Regions from separate parts of the Peribacillus sp. FSL K6-5616 genome, predicted to be linked through region 2. Evidence: riboswitches for the same ligand, from Rfam matches in the RefSeq annotation. Region 2 holds a riboswitch; the other holds the start of a gene.

Region 1 (8,218 bases), 2.5 Mb from region 2:
TATCGTTTCTGGAAGCGAACCGGATTGAATTCTGGATAAGTGTATTTGCGATGACGATGGTTCTTGTTTTTGAAAATATTGGTCTTGTACACGGGCATGTAGACAGTATCAACCGCCAGGATGCCTATAAAAAGTCGCTGCAGGCGACAAGTGTGTCCGTTCTATTATCAGGCTTATTCGGTTCGAGTCCTACCGTTGCAACAGTTGAAACGGCAGCAGGAATCGCTTCAGGAGGCAGGACTGGTCTTACTTCAGTGGTGACGGGCGTGCTATTCATTCTATCACTGTTATTTATACCGGTGATTAAAGTAATCCCTGATAGTGCCATTGCCCCCATCTTAATTATCATTGGCATTTTGATGCTCGGAAACATAAAAAAGCTGAATTTCAGTGATTTAACCGAGAGCATACCTGCAATCATGATCATTACGATCATTCCTTTCACATACAGTATTGCCGATGGAATGGCATTCGGTTTCATCCTGTACCCATTCTTGAAGCTTGTAACCGGAAAAGCGAGAGAAGTGTCAGCCCCGATGTATGTGAGTGCCGGAATGTTCATCGTCTATTTCATTATTGGTATGATCGGTTAAAATTCAAAAGAGCGGTTGGAATGAGTTAATTCTTAGTCCAACCGCTTTCCTTATTGGTTTTTTCGTCGAAAAAATGGATTTAATATGATTTACGCGATGACACATCCAGCTCGAAAATGCTATGATATAGAATATTAAAAAATGATAAATGATAAGCAGCATATTAGAGGATGTGACAGGATGATTATTGAAGGTTTAAAAAGCCATGGTTCAGGAAATGATTTCTTGATCATTGATGAATTGACTACAACCCTGACGTTTACTGAAGAAGAGCGGAAAAATTTCGCGAAGGCCCTATGCAATAGGGAGAAGCTTGGAGCGGATGGTATTTTGTTCGTAATGAAAAGTGAACATGCTGATTGCCGGATGCGTGTCTTTAATGCAGATGGATCGGAAGCCTCAATGTGCGGTAATGGACTTCGCTGTGTGGCACGTTACGCGTATGACGTTCTTGGGCTCGATAAAATGATCGTGGAAACCATGAAGGCTAATTTACTCGTCGAAAAAACGGAAGATATTTATGAGGGGATTCCGACTTTCAAGGTGGAAATTTCCCCGGTAAGTTTTAATGTGAGAGATCTACCTCTTGTATTGGATAAAGAACAGCTGCAAAACGAAACATTGCCGGAACTGCATGATACCCTTTTATTTTCGGCATTAGCGGTTCCTAATCCACATTTGATCTCACTTGTCGATAGTGATGTTTTACAAAGTGATTTGCAGGAAAAACTTTCAACAAAGGTCAATCAACCGAATGAGCTTTTCCCTGATGGTGTCAATGTCAGCTTTGTGAAAGATTTGGAACCAGGGAGCATTTATGTGCGGACATTCGAACGTGGAGTTGGCTTCACGAATGCATGTGGAACGGCGATGTCGGCTTCTAGCCTAGTAACATGCTCTGTTGGGTTAAACGCGTTGGAAAGTGAAATATCTGTCTACAATAACGGTGGAAAAGTTAAATGCGTGGTCCACCATGATGAAGAAAGCCAAACGTATTCAATTGATTTAATCGGGAATGCAACCTATGAATTCAAGGTATCGATTGAAATAGACTTAGATCAGCCTGAAAAATTTGAAATGCTTGGAAAAGAGGATTTTGAATTGGAAACAAGCTTATATGCCAAGCTGCAGGATGAAGTGCAAAGTTATTTGAAAACAAAATTATAATGAAATTTTCAAACTGCAGGCGAACTCGAAAAAAGCGAGTTTTCCTGCAGTTTTCTTATTTAAAGTTGCAGTTGATTTCAGAGATCCGCTCGCTTTCCGCCGACTGTCTGCCAAGCCTCCTCGGCTCAAGAGCCTGTTGGGTCTCGGCTAGCCAGTTATTCGGCAGGAGTGTCGCAAATTTCTTCCATCCATTAAGGATTACATAAAAAAACTGAAGGATAAACTAGTCTTAAATAGGATTCGGAATAAGACGAGCCAGCAGTTTTTCTTTTAATACACAAAGTTGATTGGAACGGAAGGCGCGAGACTCCTGCGGGAAAAGCGAGTCCAAAGGAGACCCCACAGGCGCAAGAGCGCCGAGGACGGACCGCCCGCGGAAAGCTAGTGCCTGGAGTGGAAATCAACGTTCCCATTTTACAAACCCACAAAAAAACTTTCGGCAAATAATTACTATCTGGTTTGTGAACAAAAGGGTTCTATCCAAAGCTGATTGGAACAGAACAGAAGGTACGAGGCTCCTGCGGGAAAAGCGTGGCCAAGGGAAACCCCGCAGGCCAGCGCCGAGGGCGGACCGCCCGCGGAAAGCGAGTGCCTGGATTGGAAATCAACGATCAGAATTACTAACCTTCAAAAAAACGTTCGAGTTATTTTCAGAAGTCCGCTCCCTAACCGCTCGACTGTCTGCAAAGCTGCATCAAAGCAAAAACCGCCCGCGGAAAGCGATTTTCTAGAGCAACTTTCCATCATACCAATTAGTTAAGGGTCTTTTTTTGTTTTAGGAACGACAATACTTCCAAAAAGGCTGGTCCATTATCTACCAGTCGGTAATCCATAAACGCACACCCGTCTCTTTTTATTCTGTTTGGTAGGGTTTCAATCGTAAAGTCCTGTAACTGGAGACTTTCGTTCACTTCCTCCCAAAACAAAGGTGTAGCCACACCAGCGAAAGAATTTCCCCGTGGGGAATAAGGAAGAATGATGGTTTTTCCTTCACTATGCTGCACAAAGTCCAAGTAAAGTCGATTATGCCGATTTATTTTCATTCTTTCCGTTGTAAAATCATTCGGGTGGGAACTTGTTAAATAATCACCGAGAAAGTCAGTGAATATGCGTGTCTCCTGATAAGTAAATCTGTCTTCAGGCAGAGGGATGTGAATTTGCAGTCCTTTGTTACCTGAGGTTTTTACAAAAGCTTTAATCCTTAATGATTCCATCACCTTTTTTATTTCCTGTGCAGCCTTTACCGCAAAGGAGAAATATTCGATGGAAGGAGGATCCAAGTCCAGGACGATTTCGTCGGGTCTTGTTTTACCGGCTTTCTGAAATGGGGCATGAAATTCCAATGCAAGTTGATTACCAAACCAAAGGAGAGTTTCAATGTCGTTACACAGCATATATTCGATATCCTCATCCATGAACGTTTTAATAAAGTCCGGCGCATAATCAGGTTTGTTTTTTTGGAAAAATCTTTCTTTATCCAAAGTTCCATGAGGATAGCGGATCGTTGTAAGAAGCTTATCCTTCAAGAAGGGTAAGAAGAAAGCTGAAACCTCCCGTAAATAATGAAGGTATTCTACTTTTACCACCTGTTTACCTTCTGTTTTCCAAAGCGGTTTATCCCTGGAAGTTATTTGTACAGTATCTGGAAATGTATATTGCCCTAGCACGAATTTCTCCCAGGTACATTCGTCGGGAGAAGTTTGTAAAAGCCACTGCGAAAACTGAGGTTCACGCAATTCATTTTCCTCATATACGTGCAAGAATTGAACTTCAATGCAAATGGATGGATGGATATAAAAAAATTGTGCGTCTTCATTTGATGCATTTTGCTTGATCAATTGATGCAATATACTTTTATCTCGAGCACTCAGTCCATTTTTGACACTCCCGATTTTCGTTACGGCACCTTCTTTGAAAACTGCAAGGGACACGTAGCCATTTTCTTTGTGCAATGCTGTGATGAAACAAGAAGCGGTCTTCCAATTTTTCACCTTAATCCAAGATGTTGTACGTCTTCCTTCTTGCCAAGCACCCCGAGTTTCCTTGGCGACAATCCCTTCACCATCTAACAAGGTGACCTTATTCAAGGCAATATCCAAAACGTCAAAACTCTCTATTAATTGTATCAAAGCCTTATCGGTGGGATCAGGAGGCATAGGAAGACCGAGTTTTCCCCCCATATTCAACATCAATTCCCTTCGTTCCACCATAGGTTTATCTGCTACGTCTTTTCCGCTGATGCGAAGCAGGTCAAACGCTATAAACCGACATGGGGAAAAACGGGCATTTTCTGAAATTAAGGATTGTTTCCCAAGGCGTCCTCGCCACTGTATTTGAAAAAAGTCCGCCTTCGCCTGATTCGTAAGCCAGACCAATTCTCCATCTAATTGAAGCGGGAGATAACCTTCCAGGTCCAGGTCTTTGATGAAAGCAATGATTTCTGGGAATTGAGGTGATAATTCCTTTTCATTTCGACTCGAAATGCTTATGGTATCGGAGTCTATCGTTAAAATAGCCCTAAAGCCGTCATATTTGACTTCATAACGCCAATCCTTGGATTTGGGGGCTTCAGGGTAATAGGTAGGCAGCATCGGTTTCATTTTTGTATTTACCTCCGCAAATAATTGATAACATTATTTTGCCAAAAAAACGAAGTGTTAGAGTTGGCAATTGTTTTTTCGGTTTTTTTTGAACAAAGGGGAATAATAAAATTGTTCTTCTCATCAAAAATAAGTTATGAGGTGACGAATATGCATACGATGTGGAAGGGGAGCATATCATTCGGTTTGGTGAACATTCCGATCAAACTTCATGCTGCAACGGAGGATAAGGATATATCTTTAAGGACGTTGCATAAGGAATGTCATACACCGATTAAATACGAAAAGGTTTGTCCAGTATGCGAGAAAGAAGTGGGGAAGGATGATATAGTCCGCGCTTTTGAGTATACAAAGGGAAAGTTTGTTGTATTGGAAGACAATGAACTAGAACAACTAAAAAAACAAAACGAAGAAAAAGCCGTGGAAATCGTGGATTTCGTTAAAATTGAAGAAATAGATCCCATTTATTTTAACCGGAGTTATTACATGTCCCCAAATGACGGGGGGATAAAAGCTTATTCCCTTTTGAGGCAGGCCCTCAAGGAATCGAATAAGGTTGGTTTGGCAAAAATCATCATTCGCTCCAAAGAACAAATGGCGGTAATCCGAGTCGTTGATAATACCTTGGTTATGGAAACAATTCATTATCCGGATGAAGTCCGCTCCACAGCGGATGTTCCGAATATCCCTGCCAATGATACCATAGTAAAAAAAGAAATCGATACTGCCGTATTATTGATAGATCAATTAACGACTACTTTCGATCCGACAAAATACACCGATGACTATCGAACCGCGTTACTAGAATTGATTGAATCGAAGAAAACGGGACAGACGACGATTACAGCGAAAACAAAAGAACCAGTTTCCAACAATGTAACCGATTTAATGGAGGCATTACAGGCATCCATAGACCGAACAAAACATGATGAACCGGAAAAGAAAAAGACGACCCGAAAGAAAGCGGCACCGAAAAAAAAGAAACAAGCGTAAACAGGAAGCTGAGCGGAAGACGGATGATGTCGCTCGGCTTTCTGCTTGTTTTTGCAAGGAATCAGGCTTCTAATAAGGAAATGAAAGGGACTTGATAAGGAGGGAAGGAAAGTACAAATAGGTGAGTCGATCAAGATGCAAGAAACTGAATGGAATTACAGGGAATTAGTGGATATTAATGAAAGCAAAAAAAATTCGCTCCCTAAAGAGCGACAATGAGGAATTCAATCGTGAAAATCAACATATAGGCGAACGGTTGTAGTTTTCGACTATATATTGTGTTCATATTCTACCATATTTAATTCTGAAATAGCAACTAAATTACTGAAACTAACCTATGAATTTTTCTGGAAATCAATGATATTTCGCCCATTAACTGCTCATATGGCTTTTTCATTTCATATACATATAAAAAGGTACTGAATAAAATGGATTTTTAGTATAATTTATACATATAGGATGATATAAATTTAATATGAATGGAAGATGCAAAATGGAATATGGAAAAATCAAATCACTACATGCGGGGAAGCCGAAACATGAAATTTTTTCGAATATCGATATCTTTTCAGCCATGGATAAACAAGCACAGGATAATTTGACAGTGACTAAAGCTGGCATAATCGGCGATGGTGTCGGTAATGTAAAGTTCCATGGAGGTCCTGATCGGGCTTTGTGCTTTTACCCATTTGAGCATTATTCATTATGGAATGAAAAATTCTCCAAAAAGCTGGATATCCCTGCATTCGGTGAAAATTTAACTATAGCGGGGATGAGGGAAGAAACAACGTATATCGGCGATATTTATCAAATAGGCGATGTGATTGTTCAAATTAACCAAGGGAGGATACCTTGTTCGACCATTTCCTTCTTCAATCAAGAACCTAAGTTTTTGGAACTCGTGCTGAAAACGAGTTTCACTGGTTATTTTGCAAGAGTACTTCAAGAAGGAACGATAAATAAACAAAACGAGATTGTGCTAATAGATCGTCTACAAGAAAAAATTTCTGTCCATTACGCAGCAGAGGTCATCCTTCATAAACGAGATGGGCTGGAAGGTGCTAAGGCTTTACTTACACTAGAATCGTTAGCGGAAGACTGGAAACAAAGGATCTTGAAGAGGGTTCAAGCAGCAAAAAATTGAATGATTTTTGCAAAAGTGAAAAAAATGTCGATCAGGTATTGAAATTGACAGATTATTAATGTAAATTAAATATAATCAAATTTTGAAATCTTATGAAAATTATATAAATGGATCTTATCGAGAGAGGTGGAGGGACTGGCCCGAAGAAACCTCAGCAACCAGCTTAGGCAAAGGTGCTAAATCCAGCAAGCAGAGCTTGATAGATGAGGAGAATGTTTCAAAAACCTTCTTCTTTGAGAAGGTTTTTTTTCCTTTTCTCTCATACTCATAGAATACGACAAAAACAGGATTGTTTTTGAGAGAGGGTGTAATGATGAATTTTCGTAAAGAATTAAAAGAAAGAATGCTGATTGGAGAAGGGGCAATGGGAACCTTGCTTTACTCTAATGGCATTGATCAATGTTATGAGGAATTAAACTGTACGAACCCAGATCAAATAGAGTCCATCCATCGAGCCTATCTGGAAGCTGGTGCAGATATCCTTCAATCGAATACATACGGAGCCAATTTCAATAAATTGAAGCGGTATGGACTTGAAGATGAAGTGAGCAGAATCAATCGCCAGGGAGTCATTCTTGCTAAAAAAGCGGCAAAAGGAAAAGCATACGTCTTCGGTACCATAGGGGCTCAGCGGAGTATCAGGAAATCGGATTTAAGCATGGAAGAGATAAAACGGGGTTTTCGTGAACAGCTATACAGTCTGTTGATGGAAAATCCTGATGGGATTCTCCTGGAAACATTTTATGACCTGGAAGAACTGGAAACCGTCCTGCAAATCGTTAAAAATGAAACGGGACTGCCGATTATCGCAAATGTCTCGATGCATGAACTGGGTAATCTTCAAAGTGGAATCCATTTAAATGAAGCCTTTCAAAAACTCGAGCAATTGGGTGCCGATGTGGTTGGTGTGAATTGCCGCCTCGGACCACATCATATGATTCGGGCCTTGGAAGAAGTGAGTTTGCCAAAGCAAGCATCGATTGCCATTTACCCTAACGCCAGCCTGCCGGATTATGTCGATGGGAGGCTCGTTTATAAAGCTGTGCCGGAATATTTCGGTTCTAGTGCCCTGGAACTTCGTGAGCAAGGCGCCGCGATCATAGGAGGGTGCTGTGGAACGACTCCACTGCATATTCAAGCTGTAAAGCATGCAATTGGAAGTTTGGCTCCCGTGAAAGAGAAATTTACGAAATCCCGTGAAATAGAAGTAATTGAAGTGAACGATAGGGAATTGGAACTTCCCCTTTACGAAAAAGCCAAAACGGAACGGACGATTCTTGTTGAGCTTGATCCACCGAAAAAGCTAGGGATAGAGAGCTTCATGACTGGTGCTGAGGTTTTGAAAAAAGCAGGGGTCGATTCCATTACATTAGCGGACAATTCACTTGCCTCACCAAGGATATCGAATGATGCACTGGCTAATTTACTGAAGAACCAATTGAATATAAATCCGATGGTGCATATAACATGCCGTGATCGAAATTTGATTGGCCTGCAGTCACATTTAATGGGTCTGCAGACGGTAGGGCTGAACGAAATATTGATCATCACCGGAGACCCTTCAAAAATTGGCGACTTCCCGGGTGCCACTTCGGTTTATGATTTATCTTCCTTTGACCTGATAAGCATGGTCAAACAATTTAATGAAGGTCTTTCCTATTCCGGTCAAAGTTTGGGGCAACGGGCAAATTTTAAAATTGCGGCAGCTTTTAATCCCAATG
Region 2 (8,218 bases):
AATGCAGATTATCGTTCATTCTTTGCGTTTTATGGTGCTGAAAATGAGCCATCCGTGAGCGAATTGGAAAAAAGCGCACAAGATTATTTGAATTTTGTCGATAACCTTTAATAGGCAGTTCATTAAAGAAGTATTTCCTTGTCAGGGAAATACTTCTTTTGATTTAATCAAAATAGCTACACCTACTGCTGTTTAGTCTCCTGAACTGGCAAACTGTTTTTCTCTCCCCACTCGCACATCATATTTAACAATGGGATGAGAGATAGACCACGTTCAGATAATGAATATTCTACTTTTGGAGGTATTTGGGGGAATTCCTTGCGTATGATAAGGCCGTCTGCCTCCAACTCTTTTAACATGATGCTTAGCGTTTTAAAGGAAATGGTACCGATACTTCGCTTCAGCTGATTATGACGCATGACCTTATTTTCAGACAGCCAATACATTATGATCATTTTATATTTGCCGCCTATCAAGGACAGCGTATATCCAAAGCCAGTTTCATTCGGTTTCACACCTGCCGGAACACAGGTTTCGCGCATAAGTCTACACTCTCCTTTAGATAAGTATATGATATGAATGTTCTTACTTTACAATAGATCATTATCAATCTTATTAAAAGGTAAATAAGGTTCCTATAAAAATTACAATTGCGGTCAATCTTTATACTCCAACAATGAGGGTTCAAAAAGTGCTCCTGCCACCATTTTAGCGTAAGTAAAATAATGACGATCTCCTTAACCCATCCCTTTTTAAAAAGGAAAAATCCTGTTGCATTACAACAGGATTTTTTTGGATTTTTGTAGAGTAACGCACGAATACATTTTAATGTTTTTGCTTGTAATAGGTTACCGCGAGCGCAAGGGCCAGCACTGTTCCTTTGACGATATCCATCGCGTAATACGGAACGGACATCATGATCAGCCCATTTTGAAGGATTCCGATCAGGACTGCACCGATGAAGGTTCCAAAGGCATTCGGTTTTCCCGCTCCTAAAACGGAGGAACCAATGAAGGCTGCTGCAACGGCATCCATTAAATAGGGGGATCCTGAATTGATTTCCGATGTCATGACCCTTGAAGCAAGGACAATTCCCCCGATTGCAGCAAATAGAGCTGAAATCAGATAGGCAAGTATTTTGTATTTATTAACCGATATCCCAGAAAGTCTCGCTGCTTCCTTATTCCCCCCAATAATGTACATATAACGACCGTGCTTCGTATAAGTCAAAAAGATATGGGTCGCTATCACAATGACGGCCATGATCAGGATTATCCATGGTACTTGGCCAATTTTGGCGAAAAACGGGCTGATCAGTCCTGTTGCGAATGTCCCGTCGGGCATGACCATATTTTGCGAAACCGTGGCCCCTTTTGTATAAGTAAGGGCAATTCCCTGAATAATGAACATGGTAGCCAATGTCATCAGCATGTCGGGAATTCTTAATTTAACGATCATGAATGAATTCAAAGCCCCTACGAAAAGTGAGGCACCGACCGCAGCTAATATGGCGATGAATGTATCCTGGGAAAACCAGACAAACATCGAGATGACGATGGCATTGGCCAATGATGCGACGGAGCCCACGGAAAGGTCGAAGCCATCCACGGTCAGTGATATCGTAATGCCGATCGCAATGATGGTCACGATTGAAATGGAACGCAGGATGTTTATCAGGTTAGACGTTTGGATGAAAGATGGATTGGATACGGCGAAAATTCCAATCAGAATGATAATCGTCAATATTGTGCCGTATTTATAGAAAAAGTCGAATAGTTCCACCTTTTTCTTCGCTTTCGCTGTCTGTGTAACAGGAATGGGTATGCTCATCCTATTTACCTCCTGTTGAATAGAATAGTAGTTCTTCTTCATTCGTTTTGCTTGTTTCTAATTCGATGACAGTGCTCCCGTCATATAACACATAGGTCCGGTTGGTAATGCCCATGATTTCGGAAAGCTCGGAGGATGCATAAATGATCGCTTTTCCATTCCTTGCAAGCTTTGCAATCAATTCGAATATATCCTTCTTGGCTCCGACATCGACCCCTTTCGTTGGTTCATCGAATATGTATACATCCGCATCTGCCATAAGCCATTTTCCAATGGCAACTTTTTGCTGGTTACCACCGGATAGGTTTTCGACCTTCACTTCCCCTGAAGGAGTTTTAATGCCGAGACTTGCGATCGTTTCCTTCGCCTTTTCCTTTTCCGCCTTACGATCGACGATACTGAATGTTTTGCAGAATTTTCCGAGACTGGCTGCAGTCAAGTTTGCCGAGACTGATTCCTGTACAAGGACCCCTTCTTTCCTGCGTTCCTCAGGTACAAGTGCCAGCCCGCTTTTTACTGCTTCATGCGGTGATTTCAGAGAAAGCTTTCGACCATTCAGGATGACTTCACCCGCTGTGATGGACGTATGACCGAAAAGGGTTTTACATAGCTCCGTTTTCCCAGCCCCGACCAACCCAGCCAAGCCGATTATCTCGCCTGCTTTAATATTCAGACTGACATTCTTAACTTTCTCGGCATCTGACAATCCGTTCACTTCCAGAATTACGTCTCCAATCGAAGCATTCACTTCAGGAAACTGTTCATCCATGGTTTTCCCGAGCATGTTCTCTACCACTTCGGTACGGGTTATGTCCTCGATTTTTCGACAAGTGACACGCTCCCCATTCCTCATGATCGTAATTTCCTCACAGATTTCAAAAATCTCAGGCAGACGATGTGAAATGAAAATGATTGCCACGCCTTTTTGCTTTAATTCATTTACAATTCGAAAAAGTTCCGTCGTCTCCGTATGACTTAACGGAGCAGTTGGCTCGTCGAGAATCAGGAATTTGCATTCTGTCGAAACGGCTCTTGCTATCAGGACCATCTGTTTTTCAGCCAAGGTAAGATCTCTAACCAGCTTTTTCGAAGGGACATGAATTTTCATATCTTCAAGAATAGAAGTGGCTTTGTTGTGCAGTTCTTTCCATTGTACCCTTTGTTTTTTCCCCATGTTTTGGACCATATCATTCAACATTACATTTTCCCCAACTGTTAAATAAGGGATGAGGGCGGTATCCACTTCCTGATAAACTATTTGAATGCCCTGTTCCTGAGCAGCTTTTGGCGAGCGGATATCCCGCTTCATCCCATCAATAAAAATGTCACCTGAATAATGAACATGGGCTCCCGATAAAACTTTCATTAACGTCGATTTCCCTGCTCCGTTTGCACCGACCAATGCGTGGGCTGTTCCTGATTGTACGGAAAAATCAACATCACTCAGCGCCTTCACCCCCGGAAATTCAATCGAAATCTTCTTCATTTCTAGTTGCTTGCCCATGTCCATTCCCCCTTATAGAACAGACACTCCCTTCGCTGGAAAGAGAGTGTCTCTTTTTATTTTTTATAATGATCTTTCAAAACCTTCATCCAATCTTCTTCAAATTCCGTCGATACACCCCAGCCATCGACAATATCAGACAGGTTTGCCATGTTTACCGCTTCTTTTGAAGCTTGGATTTGCTTTTGCGAAATAAGTGATGCCTCCAAATCATATGTTTGCGGCGTTTCTTCGCCAGCTAATTTTTTAGCCAATATCCTCATATTCACTGCACCGATCAACTTGGGATCGACTGCTGCCGTGTAGGACCATGAGCTATCAGCCGATTGGATCTCTTGGAGATCTGCATTCGAAACATCAATTCCATATATCTTCACTTCATCGCGGCCCGCTTCTTTAATCGCCCGGGCTGCACCGATAGCAAAGGCATCCCATGTTGCGAAAATGGCGTCCAATTTACCTTTAGGGTATTTATTCAGCATTGCAGCTACAGCATTTTGTGTCTGCACCGAAGTATCAGCGGATGCCACTCCGAATCTTTCGACTTCTTTAATCCCAGGATTTTCTTTTAATTTTTCCTGATAAACTGCATTTCTTCTTACCATTGGAGGAAAGCCATCCACCCAAAGATATGCAATTGCCGCTTCACCTTTCTGTTCTTTTATCAGTTTATCGAAAGCCAGTGTTGCCAGCGCTTCATCATCTTGTGAAGTTAATGTCACGCCCTCTATTTTAGATAGGTCGCTTATTGAATCGAATGTGACAACGCTTTTACCTGCATCAACCAACTTCTGAACGTCATTTACAGTTGCGGCATCATCACCATGTGAAATGATATAGCCGTCGTAATCTTCCTCCAAAGCTTGTGCTATCGCATCATGGAATTTAGCCGTATCACCATTGGCTGTGTACGTATCCACTTGAAACCCCAGTGCTTCTCCTTCTTCTTTCGCCCCCGCCAGGTATTGGGCAGTATGATCATCACCGCCAATTTTACGGATCACCTTGATTTTGGCTCCATCGCCATCAGCAAATCTCTCCGGGACATTTTCAAATGATACTTTTTCTTCTTTCTTCGATTCTGTGGAACTCTGCCCTGCAGAGCAACCCGTTAAAAGCAAAGCCGAAGCGATGGCAGAAATGAATATCCCTTTAATAGACCTTCTCATCTTGTTTCCCTCCATGTTTTCTCATTAGTCTTATCAGATAAGTCGGTGTAAATCCCAAAATAAAAACCTCTCTAATATAGAGAGGTTTAATCGGCTGTTTTGCAGACTTGTCCCTCTCTTATCTGTCAAAACATTTCTGTTTTGCAGGATTTAGCACCAATTCCTAATGGAACGGTTGCTGGGCATCTTAGGGCCAGTCCCTCCGCCACTCTTGATAAGAGATATATTGTGTTACGTTTTCGTAATTATCACTTTATAGGGATATAGTCGTAAAGTCAATAGATTTTTGAATATTTGAAATGTTTCCCGTTATTTTTATTTTCTTTGAAGCTGGGCTAGACGCTTTTTCTCGATTTTTTCAAGCCTCTCCAACTGCCTTAATTTCACTTCGAACAACGTGATCGGATCACGGTAAACTTCCGGATTTTCTTTCATATGCTCCAATGCAGCCTGGTAGTCTTTTATTTCAGTCTGCGTCTGCTCTATCGTTTTTTGAAGTAAGGCAAATGAACTGCGATAGAAAAGTGAGATGTCCCGATCCAATGATTTTTCAAACAATCCAAATTGGGTTAGGAAACGTTCCGTGATCATTTCGGCAACATCCAGGTAATCTTCACTTTCCAGGTATTTCTTGTAACGATTGTACATATTGGCCTTATTTTGCGGTATCGCCCCAAATAGCTTCCCTGCTCCTTTAAGCAGCAATTGTGATGGAGTCCTGCGCAAAAGGATATTAACGTTTTCGATGCGGATACTGCTTGTCATCCGGTCGGCATCACGGCGCCAGTCATCCAACACCCTGAAGTCACCTGCCAGTGTAATCCGTTCTTCTTTGTATAATTCATTGAATCCGGCACTCATCTCATCCATGAACTGCTGGCTTTGTGAGAACTCCATTTGGGAACTGGCAATCCAGTCTTGAAGAGAACGGTAATATTGAGGCATGATCTTGTCAGAAATGAAGTTTTGAATCCGCTCATTCATTTCCTGGTTTAACTGTACATGGACCTGACTGAAATCACTGCTTTCCGTTAACGATTTAGAGCAATCCCTCAGTAATTCAGGAATTTTTGAATAAAGCTGACTTTTCACTTCGTCCTTAAGCGAACGATACGACCTTATGATATTTTCACTTTTTTCTTTTTCCAGATCAGCCAGTTGATTGACCGCTCCATTCAGTTTGACTTCCATCTGCTCATTCCAAGAGATGGAATGCTCGCATTTCCGCTCATTGGCTGTCCGTTTTTCTAATAGATAAGATAAAGTTTTACGAATGAATGCCAGGATTTTTTCAGATCTTCTTTCCTTCCAATTATCATCTTGATAATTCGATTGAAGGAAGGCTGAAAGGTCCTTCAATTGCTGCCTGCTGTCATAATGTTTGGAGAAAGCGAACACTTTCGCATTCGGGAAATATGCATTCACTTTATCCCATGTTTCGTCTTCCATCCGGACTGCGACCTGATCACTGTATATCGTATCCATTTTATTTAATAGGAAATGGATCGGCAGTTTCGGAGCCATCATTTGAATTTCCAATAACAGATCCCTTTCGCTGCCGGTGAAAGGAGCCCGGGCGTCAAGAACGAACATCAGGCCATCACTGCCATGTAAATAGCCTTGGAAATCGGATTCCACGCTTTGTTCCCCATGGAACCCCGGTGTATCCAATAACCGCAGATGATTATTTCTTAGGTAGTCACTGATGATTGTCACATCGACAATAGTCCCGCGCTGACGGCGTGTTTCATCCAAATCAGTTAGCTCCTCGACAACTTTGCTATCTGTATCGGTAATTTCAAGGATTTCCAAATCATCCCCATCTTTGACACTTACTAGGGAAGAGTGGTCCTCAGCAGCAATGCTCTCGCCAACGATTGACTGAATAAAGGATGTCTTGCCATTTCCTGTACTTCCTGCAAGAAGGAGATTGAAATTCCTGGTATCCTTAAGCCCCTCCACCATCCATTTAAGCTTATTGCCAACCCTTAAATCATTATCTTCAGCCCACTGGATAATGGAATTGAACAGTTTCTCTCCCGCTTCCAGTCCGCCTCCCAATTTAGGCGATTTCGAAAGCAGGCTCTCTGCATCCTGAATGACCAGCGCATTGACCGTATCCGGGAAGATTTCATTCCAGGACAACGTGGATGCCGCCGCAAACAGCGAAAGCTCCCCGTCTGCGATTTTGAGCCAGTTTTCCAGCAACCTTGGCACGACAGGACTTAATTCTTTGATTAGATGCGTTCCTTCTAACAGACCTGCATACGCATCCCTGTAATAGACGGAAAGCTCATCCCATACATCCGCATGGTTCAATTCGATGGTATCTATCAAATTATTAATCACTCTTAACCATTCGAAATAAGAATCCGTATATTTATAATTTTTCCAAAGGGCAACCGTCATTTTCTCGAAACGTTCCTGGTCGAGTGTGTATAGCGAACCAAGGACAGTTGAGAAATAATCCGGCTCCATCGATTGGGCAACACCCTGCTGGATATACGTTTTCAGCACATCGAACCAGCCCATTGACTCTGTACGGATACTTTCATTCGCCGCTAATACCACCGCACTGTTCCAATCCTTTTGCTCTTCAAAAAAGGCGCGTGCGATTTCCGTGACATTCGGGTAGTCCGGTTGAAACTCGACTGCTTCTTTCACGACTTTGGAAGCCAAATCATTTCTCGATTCCACTATGTACAGGGAAAACAGCTGCAAAAGAACTTCTGTTTTCAAGACAGCTTCATCCGTATCGACGGATTTATAGATATCCTCTGCGGTTGAATACATTTCCAATTCAAAATACGCATCAGCGATGTTTTTCTTCGCCCATGAACCAAGTTCCCCTTCTATGTTTTCCCATTTAAAAATGGCTGCTTCATAGTCATGGTGCTGAAAATATACCTCTCCTTGAGCAAATCTAATTGCGGTTAAATCGGATCTTTCCTTTTTTTGTTCCACGAGAAACATTTCACCCAAAGCTTGAATGGGGTGCTTCCTTGTATCCTCAAGCATCGTTTCATAATATTTTTTTCCGATCAGACGTTCGTCCATCTTTATTCCTCCGATATATTTCATATTTTCAATTAAAGGATAATCACTGATTCTATTAGACTTATAGCAGACCTAATTTTCAATTTATAGGTTCCTTTAGTTAAAAAATCATTTACAAAACCTTAAAATGTTATTTTAGCAAAACAATATGGTAACAACATGTCACCACTCTTACAATTTTAAAACAGAAACAACTGGAACTGTAATGTTTTTAATAAACCGATACAAAGATGTCATTTCCATTTTCGAGAAAATATGTTTTTCTAGTCTAACCACATATCAGCTAGAAGTGAGCGAACCATTCTTCATCCCTCTAAATGACCAGAAGCCCAGACCTCCAACTTACCTATAAACGGTAAAAAACAAAATCGCCCTGCCTCTTCCATTACTTAATCACCAATTTTGCATTCATATAAAAAAGCAGTACCCTCATTCATAAAAGGTAACTGCTCAATGATAAGCTCCGAACAGTACTTGTCCTTTGACGAATTAGGATTATACCCCTGTACGCTTACGTTGGTTATTCGGCTTTTTGGTCAACTGGCTTTTAAGCTGTTTCGTTTTCTTCACAACGCCTGTTTCCAGTTTATCTTTACTTGATCCCGCTTGCTTTTGAGCCAGTTTTTGTTTGACTGCATCCGCCAGGCTTAATTTTTTG

The links. A riboswitch is a leader RNA that binds a small molecule or an ion and turns the genes downstream of it on or off. The one in region 2 is predicted to bind S-adenosylmethionine.
Region 1: it holds a riboswitch for S-adenosylmethionine, as region 2 does, so the genes downstream of both, MHB45_RS12335 (bifunctional homocysteine S-methyltransferase/methylenetetrahydrofolate reductase) here and MHB45_RS00315 (sugar ABC transporter substrate-binding protein) in region 2, are expected to answer to the same signal.

The regions. Positions count from the first base shown of each region.
Region 1 covers NZ_JBBOYT010000001.1:2,590,817-2,599,034, reverse strand. Annotated here, with positions in the region: gene MHB45_RS12360 (NCS2 family permease) at 1-593, shown strand, start outside; gene dapF (diaminopimelate epimerase) at 774-1,760, shown strand; gene ligD (DNA ligase D) at 2,513-4,360, opposite strand; gene ku (non-homologous end joining protein Ku) at 4,511-5,353, shown strand; gene MHB45_RS12340 (MOSC domain-containing protein) at 5,847-6,497, shown strand; SAM riboswitch class I at 6,609-6,707, shown strand; gene MHB45_RS12335 (bifunctional homocysteine S-methyltransferase/methylenetetrahydrofolate reductase) at 6,811-8,218, shown strand, end outside.
Region 2 covers NZ_JBBOYT010000001.1:57,000-65,217, reverse strand. Annotated here, with positions in the region: gene MHB45_RS00335 (NAD(P)H-dependent oxidoreductase) at 1-111, shown strand, start outside; gene MHB45_RS00330 (winged helix-turn-helix transcriptional regulator) at 183-542, opposite strand; gene MHB45_RS00325 (ABC transporter permease) at 826-1,830, opposite strand; gene MHB45_RS00320 (sugar ABC transporter ATP-binding protein) at 1,832-3,334, opposite strand; gene MHB45_RS00315 (sugar ABC transporter substrate-binding protein) at 3,391-4,503, opposite strand; SAM riboswitch class I at 4,619-4,724, opposite strand; gene MHB45_RS00310 (GTPase domain-containing protein) at 4,819-7,560, opposite strand; gene MHB45_RS00305 (hypothetical protein) at 8,056-8,218, opposite strand, start outside.